DNA from 4 places in the Janthinobacterium sp. JC611 genome. Region 2 is predicted to be linked to each of the others. Evidence: predicted binding sites of a transcription regulator. Region 2 holds the regulator's gene; each other region holds the start of a gene.

Region 1 (2,895 bases), on a different contig from region 2:
TAAGAAGCGGAAGATGATGGAAGCACGGAAGTTGATGGAAGCACACTGGATATGAGCTGGCCTGTGCGGCCAGTCAGGAAATAGTCCAATCTGGCGTGACGTTCCGATCAACTTTACTCGTGCCAGGCCAACCTTGTTTGCCCTAATTGGGGCGCCAGATCCGGCCGGTGCCGGAAGTCGAAATGTACTTTTACGCGCAAAAGCGCCGACAGGACAAATGATGCGAAATATAGCGCCTGGGGAAGAATGCTTAAGTGCTACAGAAATAGTTGCACGCTTTAAAAATGAGCGCGGCTTAGCGCTACACGCTACTAATGCTGGCAACGCTGCAAAGGTGCTTGGTTTAGACTATGTCGAAGTTGAGGTAGAAGGGCCAGCTGGCACGATTTGGACAAAGCGTGAGCGTAGATACTCGATTATTGATCTTCCGCTAATCTTTGAAAAGCTACAGGACCTTGCGGACAGACGCGCCAAGTATGGCCGCTGAGGTAAATCCCACGGAAACGCAACCACTAGATGGTCTTTCCTCGCAATAACGGACGGCGAAGGATGCTATATCCCATCGAGTCCTCAGTGAAGCGCCTGCTTCTGCGTGCTATAAGTGACCGACGATTGGTGCTTGATGACGAGCAGCGCGTTGACATATCAGAAAACATGGTTTACTTGGCAACGGGTTCGCTGCTACTGCATCGCCTACATTTCCGCTACATTATAAACGGACTGTAAGACCGCGATTTTCAGCGCGGGAATATTTATACGGTAGCAACAGGCCCTTGCCGCCCGGTAGCGTCAATAGTATCTCGTCACCCGGCAGCATCTCTTCATACATCATTTGAATCGCCACAGCTAGTGTAGACAGTCCTGATCCACGGTTCTTGAAAAAGAAAAACCGATGGATCGTGTCTGGGACCTGGGTGTCCTCTCGGCCTCTAAGTGTGCTATCTCGTAGCTGCCAGATCCAACGGCGAGATCGGGTCTGGCTGCCCCTGCCCTGCAGAGAGACTCGCGCGCTCAAGAAAAAGCTGCTTGGACATCGGCGGGCCATCTAGGCTCCTTCGTGCCATCGCAACTGTTAGTTTTAACAATTCAAGAAATTCATGGACCTTGCAGTTTTTGACGCCCTCAGCATATACTGTGTTTATGTACAGTAGTTTTGAGAACGATCAACAACCTCTAGCCAGACGCCATGCTTTCACCTTCCCTTCAACGCACCAGCTCTACCGCATTGGTTAACAGCCCCATGCTGCGTGACGTCTGGCGGGCAAGTGAACTCAGTCGAGGTACAGCCAGCACGGTTACTACCGGTCATAGCATCTTGGATCGTGAGCTTCCTGGCAACGGTTGGCCACTATCGACCTTCACGGAGTTGCTAGTTCAGCAAGCAGGTATCGGGGAAATGCACTTATTGCGGCCAATGCTGGCACAACTGTCGCAACATCGCCGGATCGCCCTGGTGCAGCCGCCGTACTTGCCCAACTCCGCCGCCTGCAAATTCATGGACCTGAGCTGCCCAAACCTGCTCTGGATACGTGCGCCCAGCACCGCCGATGCTCTCTGGTCCACCGAGCAGATCCTGCGCAATGGCAGTTGCGGTGCGGTATTGTTGTGGCAAACGAATATCCGCGACGAAGCATTGCGGCGCCTCAATCTGGCGGCGCAGACAACCGAAACGTTCTTCTGGCTGGTCCGGCCGATGAGCGCTGCGGCCGATGCCTCACCGGCGCCATTGCGCCTGGCTTTGCGCCCCGCCGCAGGTGGCATTTCCACTCACATCATTAAACGGCGTGGCCCACATCATGAGGCGCCACTCTTTATCCCACTGGCTGACATGCCGGCACGTCAACGATTTTTGGACGATCAAAATGCGGTTCTGGTTCAGCGTACACCTCCCACTGTTGCCTCTCGAATGCATCAGGCCGCGCTGGTGTGAACCGGGGCCCTATGCGGTGGTCGAGAAAGGCCGCATCATTGCGGTCTCGCAGCATGCCTATGCCGAAGGGGTACGTATCGGCATGCGCCCTGGCGGCGTGGCGGCCGTCTCGCCGGATACCGTGATCCTGGAGCGCAGCCTTGAGCGCGAACAGATCATGAGCAATGCCGTCGCGCTCGCCCTCCTCCAGTTCACCCCGGAAGTGGCGCATGCCGGCGACTTCAGCCTGCTGCTGGACGTGACCGCCAGCCTTCGACTGTTCAACGGACGCGCTGCCATCGGCCGACGCGTTCGCGCTGCCCTACAAGCGCTTGGGGTGACGGCGCAACTCGGCACGGCGCCGACGGCCATGGGGGCCTGGCTGCTGTCACGCTGGCAACCGGCCAAACGCCAGATCATTCTGCGGCGCACCGTGCACATGCGCTCTCTGGAACGCCAGCTCGACCGCATGCCCTGCGCCTATCTGCCCAGCACGGCGAACCACCTCGAATGGCTGACAGACATTGGGGCAGATCATCTGGCGGCGCTACGACGCCTACCCCGCCCTGGTATCCAGCGCAGGATGAACAAGCACGTGCTCGATGAGCTCGACCGCGCCTATGGGCTCGCTCCTGAACTGTTTGAATGGATCGCCATTCCCGAAACTTTTTCAGCGCGCATCGAGACTTTTGACCGGATCGAACACGCCGATGCCCTGCTGGACGGCGCCACTGGTCTGCTGCAGCAATTTGTCGGATGGCTGGTAGCACGCCAGCAGGCCGTGAGTGTTTTTGTTCTGCTGCTGGAGCACGAGCGCGGCAAGACCGCAATCCCGCCCACGCCGATCGAGATCGGATTGGCAGAGCCGACCTGGCGTGATGAACATCTAATTCGGCTACTGAAGGAGCGTCTGGCGCGCACGGAACTGGTTGCCCCGGTCATCGCCCTGCGCCTGGAGGCGCGTTTGCTCACCGCGATGGCGCCAC
Region 2 (2,895 bases):
AATCGGCAGCCCTGCCGGGGTATAGCGCAATATTTCGCGCTCGGCAATAATAGCGGTCACTTGTAGCTGGTTCAGCGCACGATCCTGGTCAAGAATTAAGCGGCTGCGGCTGGAGCGGCTGCTGGTGCTTCGGTGCGGTGGCTTTTGGCCGCGTCTTCGCGTTGTACCGATTTCATCATCGGCGAAGGAGCTGTTTCAGCTTTCTTCATTTTAACGGTCAGGTGACGCAACACGGCATCATTGAATTTGAATGCTGTTTCCAACTCGACCAGGGTCTCGTTGTCGCATTCGATGTTCAGGCAGATGTAGTGTGCTTTAGGCAGCTTTTGGATCGAGTAAGCCATTTGACGGCGGCCCCAATCTTCCACGCGGTGAACCGAACCGCCGCGGGTGGTTACGCTGGCTTTGTAGCGTTCGATCATCGCGGGCACTTGCTCGCTTTGGTCCGGATGGACGATAAAGACTATTTCATAATGACGCATGCAAACTCCTTCAGGTCGGATTGATAATCGCCCACCCCGGCGTCAAGACGGGTGTGGGAAGGTCAGCCGAAGATTATAACCGCCTTTTGCAAACGTTTCAATCATTCCTTCCACCATGGTCCGAAAAGCCCGTGCGCCGCCCTGCTTTCCTCCCGCGGACAAGTATTTCTTGCGAAATTCGCCGAAAACACGGAAATCCCCTTGCATAGTGGGCGATACTGTACAAAAATACAGACTGTTCATATAGACAGCATTTCAGTATGCACCCACCGCTCATGATCAAGCTGACAGCACGACAAGAACAAATCCTGAACCTGATCAAGGACGCGATTGAAAACACGGGCTTCCCCCCCACCCGTGCCGAAATCGCCAATGAACTGGGTTTCAAATCGGCCAATGCGGCCGAAGAGCATTTGCAGGCCCTGGCCCGCAAGGGCGCGATCGAGATTTCGCCTGGCACCTCGCGCGGCATCCGCCTGATCGGCGCGGCCGCCGAGGCGGCGCCATCGACAGTGCCGGCAGCCCTGCTGATGTCGCTGCCCCTGATCGGCAGAGTCGCGGCCGGCTCCCCCATCCTGGCGCAGGAAAACCTGGAAGCGAGCTACAACGTGGACCCGGCCCTGTTCTCGGCCAAGCCCGACTTCCTGCTGAAGGTGCGCGGCTGGTCCATGCGCGACGCCGGCATCATGGATGGCGACTTATTGGCCGTCAAGAAGGTCGACAGCGCCAAGAATGGCCAGATCGTCGTGGCCCGCATCGGCGACGAAGTCACCGTCAAGCGCTACAAGAAAACGGGTTCCGTCATCGAACTGCTGCCGGAAAACCCCGACTTCAAGGTGATCACCGTATCGCCGGAAGACGAGTTCGCCCTGGAAGGACTGGCTGTCGGCCTGATGCGCAGCTGGCATTAAATTACCGTCCATAAAAAAGGGCCGCGACAGCATGACTGTCGCGGCCCTTTTCACATGGCGCGCGGCTGTTTAGGCATCCAGCGCGTTTTTGAAATCCTCGAGCAAATCGGCTTCATCCTCGATGCCGACGGAGACGCGGATCAGCGATTCGGCGATGCCCATGCTGGCGCGGCGCTCGGCCCCCATCTCGTAGAAAATCGTGTGAGCGACGGGGATGACCAGGGTGCGCGTGTCGCCCAGGTTGCTGGCGGGAATCGCTAAATTGAGGCGGTTGAGGAAATCGAAGCAGTCGATGCCATCCTTCAACTCAAAGCTGAACAGCGAACCATAGCTGCGGAACAACTCCGTCGCCAGCGCGTGCTGCGGATGCGACGCCAGGCCCGGGTAGTGCACGGCGGCCACTCTCGGGTCGGCGGCCAGCATGGTGGCCAGCGCCAGGGCGTTCGAGCAGGTGCGGTCCATGCGCAAGGCCATGGTTTCCGCGCCGACGGCGATATGGTGCGCCGCTTCCGGCCCCAGCGAGGCGCCGAAGTCGCGCAAGCCCTTGGCGCGGATTTGCGCGATGCCCCACTGCGAAGGTGCCGCCTTCTTGTAGTTTTCAAAGATGTTCGGATACCGCGTCCAGTCGAATACGCCCGTGTCCGTCAAGCTGCCGCCCAGCGCATTGCCGTGGCCGCCGATGGATTTCGTCAAGGCATTCACCACCAGGCCCGCGCCCACGGCTTTCGGGCGGAACAAATAGGGCGTCGTCATCGTATTGTCGACGATGTACAGGATGCCCTTCTCGCGGCACAAGTCACCGATTTTTTTCAGGTCGGCGATCTGCGTGCGCGGATTGGCGATGGTTTCGACAAACACGATGCGCGTGGCCGGCGTGATGGCGGTCGCCACGTTGGCCACGTCGGTGGCGTCGACGAAGGACACGGCGATGCCCTGCCCCGTCACCGTTTGCCACAGGCTGTTGGTATTACCAAACAAGAAAGCCGACGACACGACGTGATCGCCCGCGCGCAGCAGGGATTGCACCACGGCGCCGATGGCGCCCATGCCGGTGGCGAAGCACAGCGTGGCCACGCCGTCTTCCATCTTGTTGACCTTGTCCTCCAGCGCGGACACGGTCGGGTTGCCCTGGCGGCCATAGCGGAAACCCGGCTCCTTGCCCTGGAACACGGACGCGAGCTGGCGCGCATCGGCGTAGCCGAAGGCAACGGAAGTATGCACGGGCTTGTGCAGAGAACCATGCTCGATGCCCTTGCGGCGGTCGTTATGCAGGATGGTGGTGGTAAAGCCGTAGGTTTTTTTATCGTTCATGATCGCGGAGAAAAAAAAGCCCGGCATCGGCCGGGCAGCTTACTTATGCTTCTGTCGTTGCCAGGTTCAGGTTCAGCTGGGAACGCGGCGTATCCTCGGGCGCTGCCGCCTTCGGATGGTGGCGCGCATATTCCAGGCGGTCCAGGTATTCCTGCGACACGTCGCCCGTCACGTACACGCCGTCGAAGCAC
Region 3 (2,895 bases), on a different contig from region 2:
CTTGAAGACGAGGGGAAAGGCCACCACGGTGGAAGCGATCACGGCGCCCTGCCACGTAAAGATGAGGTTGATGCCGAAGTTGTCTTGCAGCCAGATGCCCAGGGTGCCGCGCCGGCCCAGCAGCACCAGCAGGTAATAGCCGAGCACGGTGGGCGGCATCACCATCGGCAGGGTCAAGAGGGCGTCGAGCAGCTCGCGTCCGGGAAAGCGCGTGCGCGCCAGCAGATAGCCCGTACCGATGCCGAGCAGCAAATTGAGCGACGTGGCCCATGCCGCCACTTTCAGCGACAGGGCCAGCGCGGTCCAGACGATATCCATGCGGGCGCGGTTGCGTTATGGTTTTTTAAAACCGTATTTGGCGAGGATGGCTTGCGCCGGCGCCGTCTGCAGGTAGCTGACGAAGCGCTTCGCTTCGGCCGCGTTGCCGCTGCCCTTGATGGTGGCGATCGGGTACAGCACGGGGGAGGCCAAAGGCACGTCCAGCACCACGTTGACCTTGTCTTTCATGATGGCCGCGTCGGTGGCGTAGACGAAGCCCGCATCGACTTCGCCGCGCGCCACGTAGTCGAGCGACTGGCGCACGTTCTGCGTGCCGATGGCTTTCGGCTGCACGGCGTCCCACAGCTTGGCCTTCTTCAGCGCGCCTTCGGAGTAACGGCCGACGGGCACGCTGGCCGGGTTGGCGATGGCCACGCGGGTCACGCCCTTGTGCGCCAGGTCGGCCAGGCTCTTGATGCCCAGCTTGCTGTCATGCGGCACGATCAGCACCAGGCTGTTGCCGACGAAGTCCTGGCGGTCGGCCGGCAGCACGAGGCCCTGCTGTTGCGCCGCATCCATGGTTTCCTGGTCGGCCGAGGCAAACACGTCCACGGGCGCGCCCTTGACGATCTGCTGCAGCAGCACGCCCGAGGCGGCGAAGTTCAGGGACACCTTGCTGCCCGGATACTGCGCCTCGTAGCCCTGCGCCGCATCCTTGAACGCGTTCGTCAGGCTGGCCGCGGCCGACACCACCACTTCGCCGGCAACGGCGGAGGTGGCGGCGGTGGCCAGCAGGGCGGTGCCGAGGAGCTTGGCAAGGGAGGTGAGGCGCATGATCGTATCCTTGTAAGTGAACGGTGAACAAGGACCGTAATATACACTGATATATAGCGTTCTGCCATCGCGCAAGTCAAGACGGCGCAAGGCGCATTCCCTGATATACTGTATATAAACACAGTATATCGGGGTGAGCCATGGAATTGACGGACAAGCTGGAAATCCTGGCCGACGCGGCCAAGTACGACGCTTCCTGCGCCAGCAGCGGCGCGCCCAAACGCGACTCCATCGGCAAGGACGGCTTTGGCGCCACCTCGGGCATGGGCATCTGCCACAGCTACACGCCGGACGGGCGCTGCGTCTCGCTGCTGAAAGTCCTGCTGACCAATTACTGCCTGTACGACTGCCAGTACTGCGTCAACCGGCGCAGCTCGAACGTGCCGCGCGCGCGGTTTAGCGTGGCCGAAGTGGTCAAGCTGACGGCCGACTTTTACCTGCGCAACTACATCGACGGCCTGTTCCTCAGTTCCGGCATCATCCGGTCGGCCGACTACACGATGGAGCAGCTGGTGCAGGTGGCGCGCGAGTTGCGCGAAGTACACCAGTTCCGCGGCTACATCCACCTGAAAACCATCCCCGACGCCGACCCGGCCCTGATCGCGCAGGCGGGCCGTTATGCCGACAGGCTCAGCGTGAATATCGAACTGCCGACGCAGGACAGCGTGCAGAAACTGGCGCCGGAAAAGAGCGTGCACACGATTAAACTGGCGATGGGCGCCATCCGCCGCAAGCTCGATGAAAAGGCCGAGGAGCCGAAGTCGCCCCGCTTCGCGCCTGCCGGTCAAAGCACGCAGATGATCGTCGGTGCCGACGCCAGCGACGACCGGCAGATCCTCTCCACGGCCGAGACCCTGTATGGCAGCTACAAGCTCAAGCGCGTGTACTACTCGGCCTTCAGCCCGATTCCAGACAGCCCGACAAGCGTGCCGCTGGCGCCGCCGCCGATGCTGCGCGAACACCGGCTGTACCAGGCCGATTTCTTGCTGCGTAGCTATGGTTTCCAGGCCAGCGAGCTGCTGCCCGCCAGCGGCGGCAACCTGGCGCTCGATATCGATCCCAAGCTGGCCTGGGCGCTGGCGCACCGCGAACATTTTCCGCTGGACTTGAACCGCGCCGCGCAGCACATGATCGCCCGCGTGCCCGGCATCGGCCTGCGCAACGCGCAGCGCATCGTCGACCTGCGCCGGCTGCGGCAGGTGCGCTACGCCGACCTGTCGCGCCTGCGCTGCAGCATGAAGAAAATCGCCCCCTTCATCATCACGGCCGATTACTTTCCCGCGCACGACACCACCGCCTCGGAACACCTGCGCCGCGCCATGGCCGAGGCACCGCAGCAGATGCATCTGTGGCCGGAACTGCAGGCCGCATGAACGAGGTCAATGAGCGCGTGGTGCGGCTGGCGCAATCGTTCGACGCGTGGCGCGCGGCGGCGCGCGAACTGATCGCGCGTGGCGTGCCGCCTGCCGACGTCGCCTGGCAGTCGCAGCAGGGCGATGGCGACCTGTTTTCCTCCACGCCGGATGCCACGGATACCAGCGCGCCGCCGCTGCGCCTGCCCCGTGCCCTGGTGGAACTGCTGGAGAGCGCCGCCTGTTTCAACGTGCATGACCGCTGGGCCTTCTTGTATCAGGTGCTCTGGCGCTGGCAGCTGGGCCAGCACGACGTGGTGTCGCCGGCCGACGCGGACGGTGCGCGCCTGCACGCCATGGTCAAGGCCGTGCGGCGCGAAGAGCACGACATGCATGCGTATGTGCGCTTCCGCGAACGCAGCGAGGCCGAGGGCGCGCCCCGCTTCGTCGC
Region 4 (2,895 bases), on a different contig from region 2:
CAGGCCCGCCTTGAGTTCCTGCAGCGCTTCGCCGCCGATGCCATGGCTTTGCAACTCCGCCATGATGCGGCTGTTGCCGAAGCGTGCCGAACGGCGGTGAATCAGCGACTCGGAAAAGCGCTCCTGCGACAGCCAGTTGGCTTGCTCCAGGCTGTCGAGCAAGGCTTCCACATCGTCGCCTTCCTGCGCATGCCGCTGCAGCTTGCGCCGCAATTCCATGCGGCTGTGCTCGCGCATTGACAGAAAGCGTAGCGCCCTGCCCTTCAGGCTTAGTTGTACTGCGGCCATACCCCCACCTTGTCTTTCATTCCACGATCACAGCACCCAAACACAATCGCCGCCCGGCGCAACAGCGCGGGACGGCGATCATGGTCACACCTTGCCAGCCACCATACACAAGCGTGAATGACGGCTGACGGCAGCTTACTCGGCGGCCTTGGCTTCCGCCTTGGCAGCCTTGTCGGCGGCCTTATCCGCTTTTTCCGGTTTTTCAGCAGCCAGCGGCGGCAGTTCGCGCACGCCCAGCGAAGCGCGGACCTTGTTTTCGATTTCGCGGGCCAGCGCCGGACGCTCTTGCAGGAAGGCGCGGGCGTTGTCCTTGCCCTGGCCGATGCGTTCGCCGTTGTAGCTGTACCACGAACCGGATTTTTCCACGATCTTGGCATCCGAGCCCAGGTCCAGGATTTCGCCTTCGCGCGAGGTGCCGGCGCCGTACAGGATGTCGAAGTGCGCTTCCTTGAACGGTGGCGCGATCTTGTTCTTGACGACCTTGACCTTGGTTTCATTGCCGATCACTTCATCGCCGGACTTGATCGAGCCGGTGCGGCGGATGTCCAGGCGCACGGAGGCGTAGAATTTCAGCGCGTTGCCGCCCGTGGTCGTTTCCGGGCTGCCGAACATCACGCCGATCTTCATGCGGATCTGGTTGATGAAGATGACCAGGGTATTGGTGCGGTTGATGGAACCGGTCAGCTTGCGCAAGGCTTGCGACATCAGGCGCGCTTGCAGGCCTGGCAGGGAATCGCCCATATCGCCTTCGATCTCGGCGCGTGGCGTCAGCGCGGCCACGGAGTCGATGACGACGAGGTCGACGCTGCCCGAACGCACGAGGGCGTCGCAAATTTCCAGCGCCTGCTCGCCCGTGTCCGGCTGCGAGATCAGCAATTCATGCAGGTTCACGCCCAGCTTTTGCGCGTAACCGACGTCGAGCGCATGCTCGGCATCGATAAAGGCGCAGGTGCCGCCCAGTTTTTGCATTTCGGCGATGGTTTGCAGGGTCAGCGTGGTTTTACCCGACGATTCCGGACCGTAGATTTCCACCACGCGGCCGCGCGGCAAGCCGCCCACGCCCAGCGCGATATCGAGGCCGAGCGAACCGGTCGATACGACTTGCACTTCTTCGATCGGGGCGCTGGAATCCATGCGCATGACCGAACCTTTGCCAAACTGCTTCTCGATCTGCGCCAGTGCGGCGGCGAGCGCCTTGGCTTTTTCCGATGCGGGTACTACAGCTTTTTTATCGTCCATATGTTCTTTCAGCCGTTCTACAGTTGCGGATTCACTGGGATCCTGCAGACTGCGATAGCGCCAGTGGGTTAAATTCTTTATACAGACAGTACTGTATAAAAAAACAGTGATCAATGCAAGCGGAACGTGGATTTGTTTTGAAACAGATCAATACAAGCCTGGTTTTTCACAAAAACTCGCCACCTTGCGGGAAATGAAACACAATACAAGCTTCTACCGCCGCAAGCATAGGAAGTGCACCATGCGTATTTTACTTGCCGAAGATGACAGCGTGCTGGCCGATGGCCTGACCCGCTCGCTGCGCCAGTCCGGTTATGCGATCGACTACGTCAAGACGGGGCAGGAAGCCGATACGGCCCTGTCCACCCAGGAATTCGACCTGCTGATCCTCGACCTGGGCCTGCCGAAGATGTCCGGCCTGGAAGTGCTGCGCCGCCTGCGCGCGCGCGCCTCGCTGCTGCCCGTGCTGATCCTGACGGCCGCCGATTCCATCGAACAACGCGTGAATGGCCTCGACCTGGGTGCCGATGATTATATGGCCAAGCCGTTCGCCCTGTCGGAACTGGAGGCAAGAGTGCGCGCCCTGACGCGCCGCGGCGCCGGCGGCGGCGCCACCATCATCAAGCACGGCCCCCTCAGCTACGACCAGGTGGGGCGCAGCGCCTACATCCACGACCAGATGCTCGACCTGTCGGCGCGCGAACTGGGCTTGCTGGAAATCCTGCTGGGCCGCACCGGTCGCCTCGTGTCGAAGGAGCAGCTGGTCGACCACCTGTGCGAATGGGGTGAAGAAGTGTCGAACAACGCCATCGAAGTATATGTGCACCGCCTGCGCAAGAAGATCGAAGTGGGCGGCGTGCGCATCGCCACCGTGCGCGGCCTCGGCTATTGCCTGGAAAAATACTCGGAAGCGGCGCGCCTGAACGCCGAAGCGGGCGAGTCGGCAAGCCCGGCCAGCGGACCCGCCAGCAAGTGAAGGCGCGCGAGGCGCCAGCGGACGAGGCGGACGACGACGACTGGTTCGAGCCGCCCACCACGGAACAGGATGACACCATCGAGCATTCGCTGTTCGGCGAAATCCTCGACTGGATGCTGGCGCCCCTGCTGCTGCTGTGGCCGATGAGCATCGCCATCACCTACCTGGTGGCCAAGGGCATCGCCAATCAGCCGTTCGACCATGCGCTGGAAGACAGCGTGACGGTGCTCACGCAGCAGGTCAAGCAGGCCGACGGCGCCATGCTGCGCCGCGCGCCGGAAAAGAACGGCAAGAATAGCGGCCGCGACTTCCTGCGCGGCGACGATATCGACACCCTGTATTACCTGGTGGTGGGGCCGCGCGGCGAATACCTGGACGGCGACCGCGACTTG

The links. Region 2 encodes LexA, which represses DNA repair genes until DNA is damaged. Its sites were predicted from a motif close to ACTGTATNNNNATACAGT; they were not measured.
Region 1: a site for LexA is predicted at 1,132-1,149, ahead of imuA (translesion DNA synthesis-associated protein ImuA). Genes of this name have one in related genera too.
Region 3: a site for LexA is predicted at 1,200-1,217, ahead of J0O65_RS27105 (putative DNA modification/repair radical SAM protein). Genes of this name have one in related genera too.
Region 4: a site for LexA is predicted at 1,618-1,635, ahead of recA (recombinase RecA). Genes of this name have one in related genera too.

Annotation. Positions count from the first base shown of each region.
Region 1 is NZ_JAFLJN010000039.1:5,406-8,300, reverse strand. It holds gene imuA (translesion DNA synthesis-associated protein ImuA) at 1,241-1,930, shown strand; gene J0O65_RS23750 (Y-family DNA polymerase) at 1,863-2,895, shown strand, end outside.
Region 2 is NZ_JAFLJN010000081.1:271,545-274,439, reverse strand. It holds gene priB (primosomal replication protein N) at 1-75, opposite strand, end outside; gene rpsF (30S ribosomal protein S6) at 96-482, opposite strand; gene lexA (transcriptional repressor LexA) at 758-1,393, shown strand; gene J0O65_RS26630 (cystathionine gamma-synthase family protein) at 1,463-2,704, opposite strand; gene purF (amidophosphoribosyltransferase) at 2,748-2,895, opposite strand, start outside.
Region 3 is NZ_JAFLJN010000085.1:73,035-75,929, forward strand. It holds gene modB (molybdate ABC transporter permease subunit) at 1-318, opposite strand, end outside; gene modA (molybdate ABC transporter substrate-binding protein) at 334-1,092, opposite strand; gene J0O65_RS27105 (putative DNA modification/repair radical SAM protein) at 1,233-2,465, shown strand; gene J0O65_RS27110 (UdgX family uracil-DNA binding protein) at 2,462-2,895, shown strand, end outside.
Region 4 is NZ_JAFLJN010000001.1:217,638-220,532, forward strand. It holds gene recX (recombination regulator RecX) at 1-288, opposite strand, end outside; gene recA (recombinase RecA) at 424-1,527, opposite strand; gene J0O65_RS00990 (response regulator) at 1,769-2,503, shown strand; gene J0O65_RS00995 (sensor histidine kinase) at 2,500-2,895, shown strand, end outside.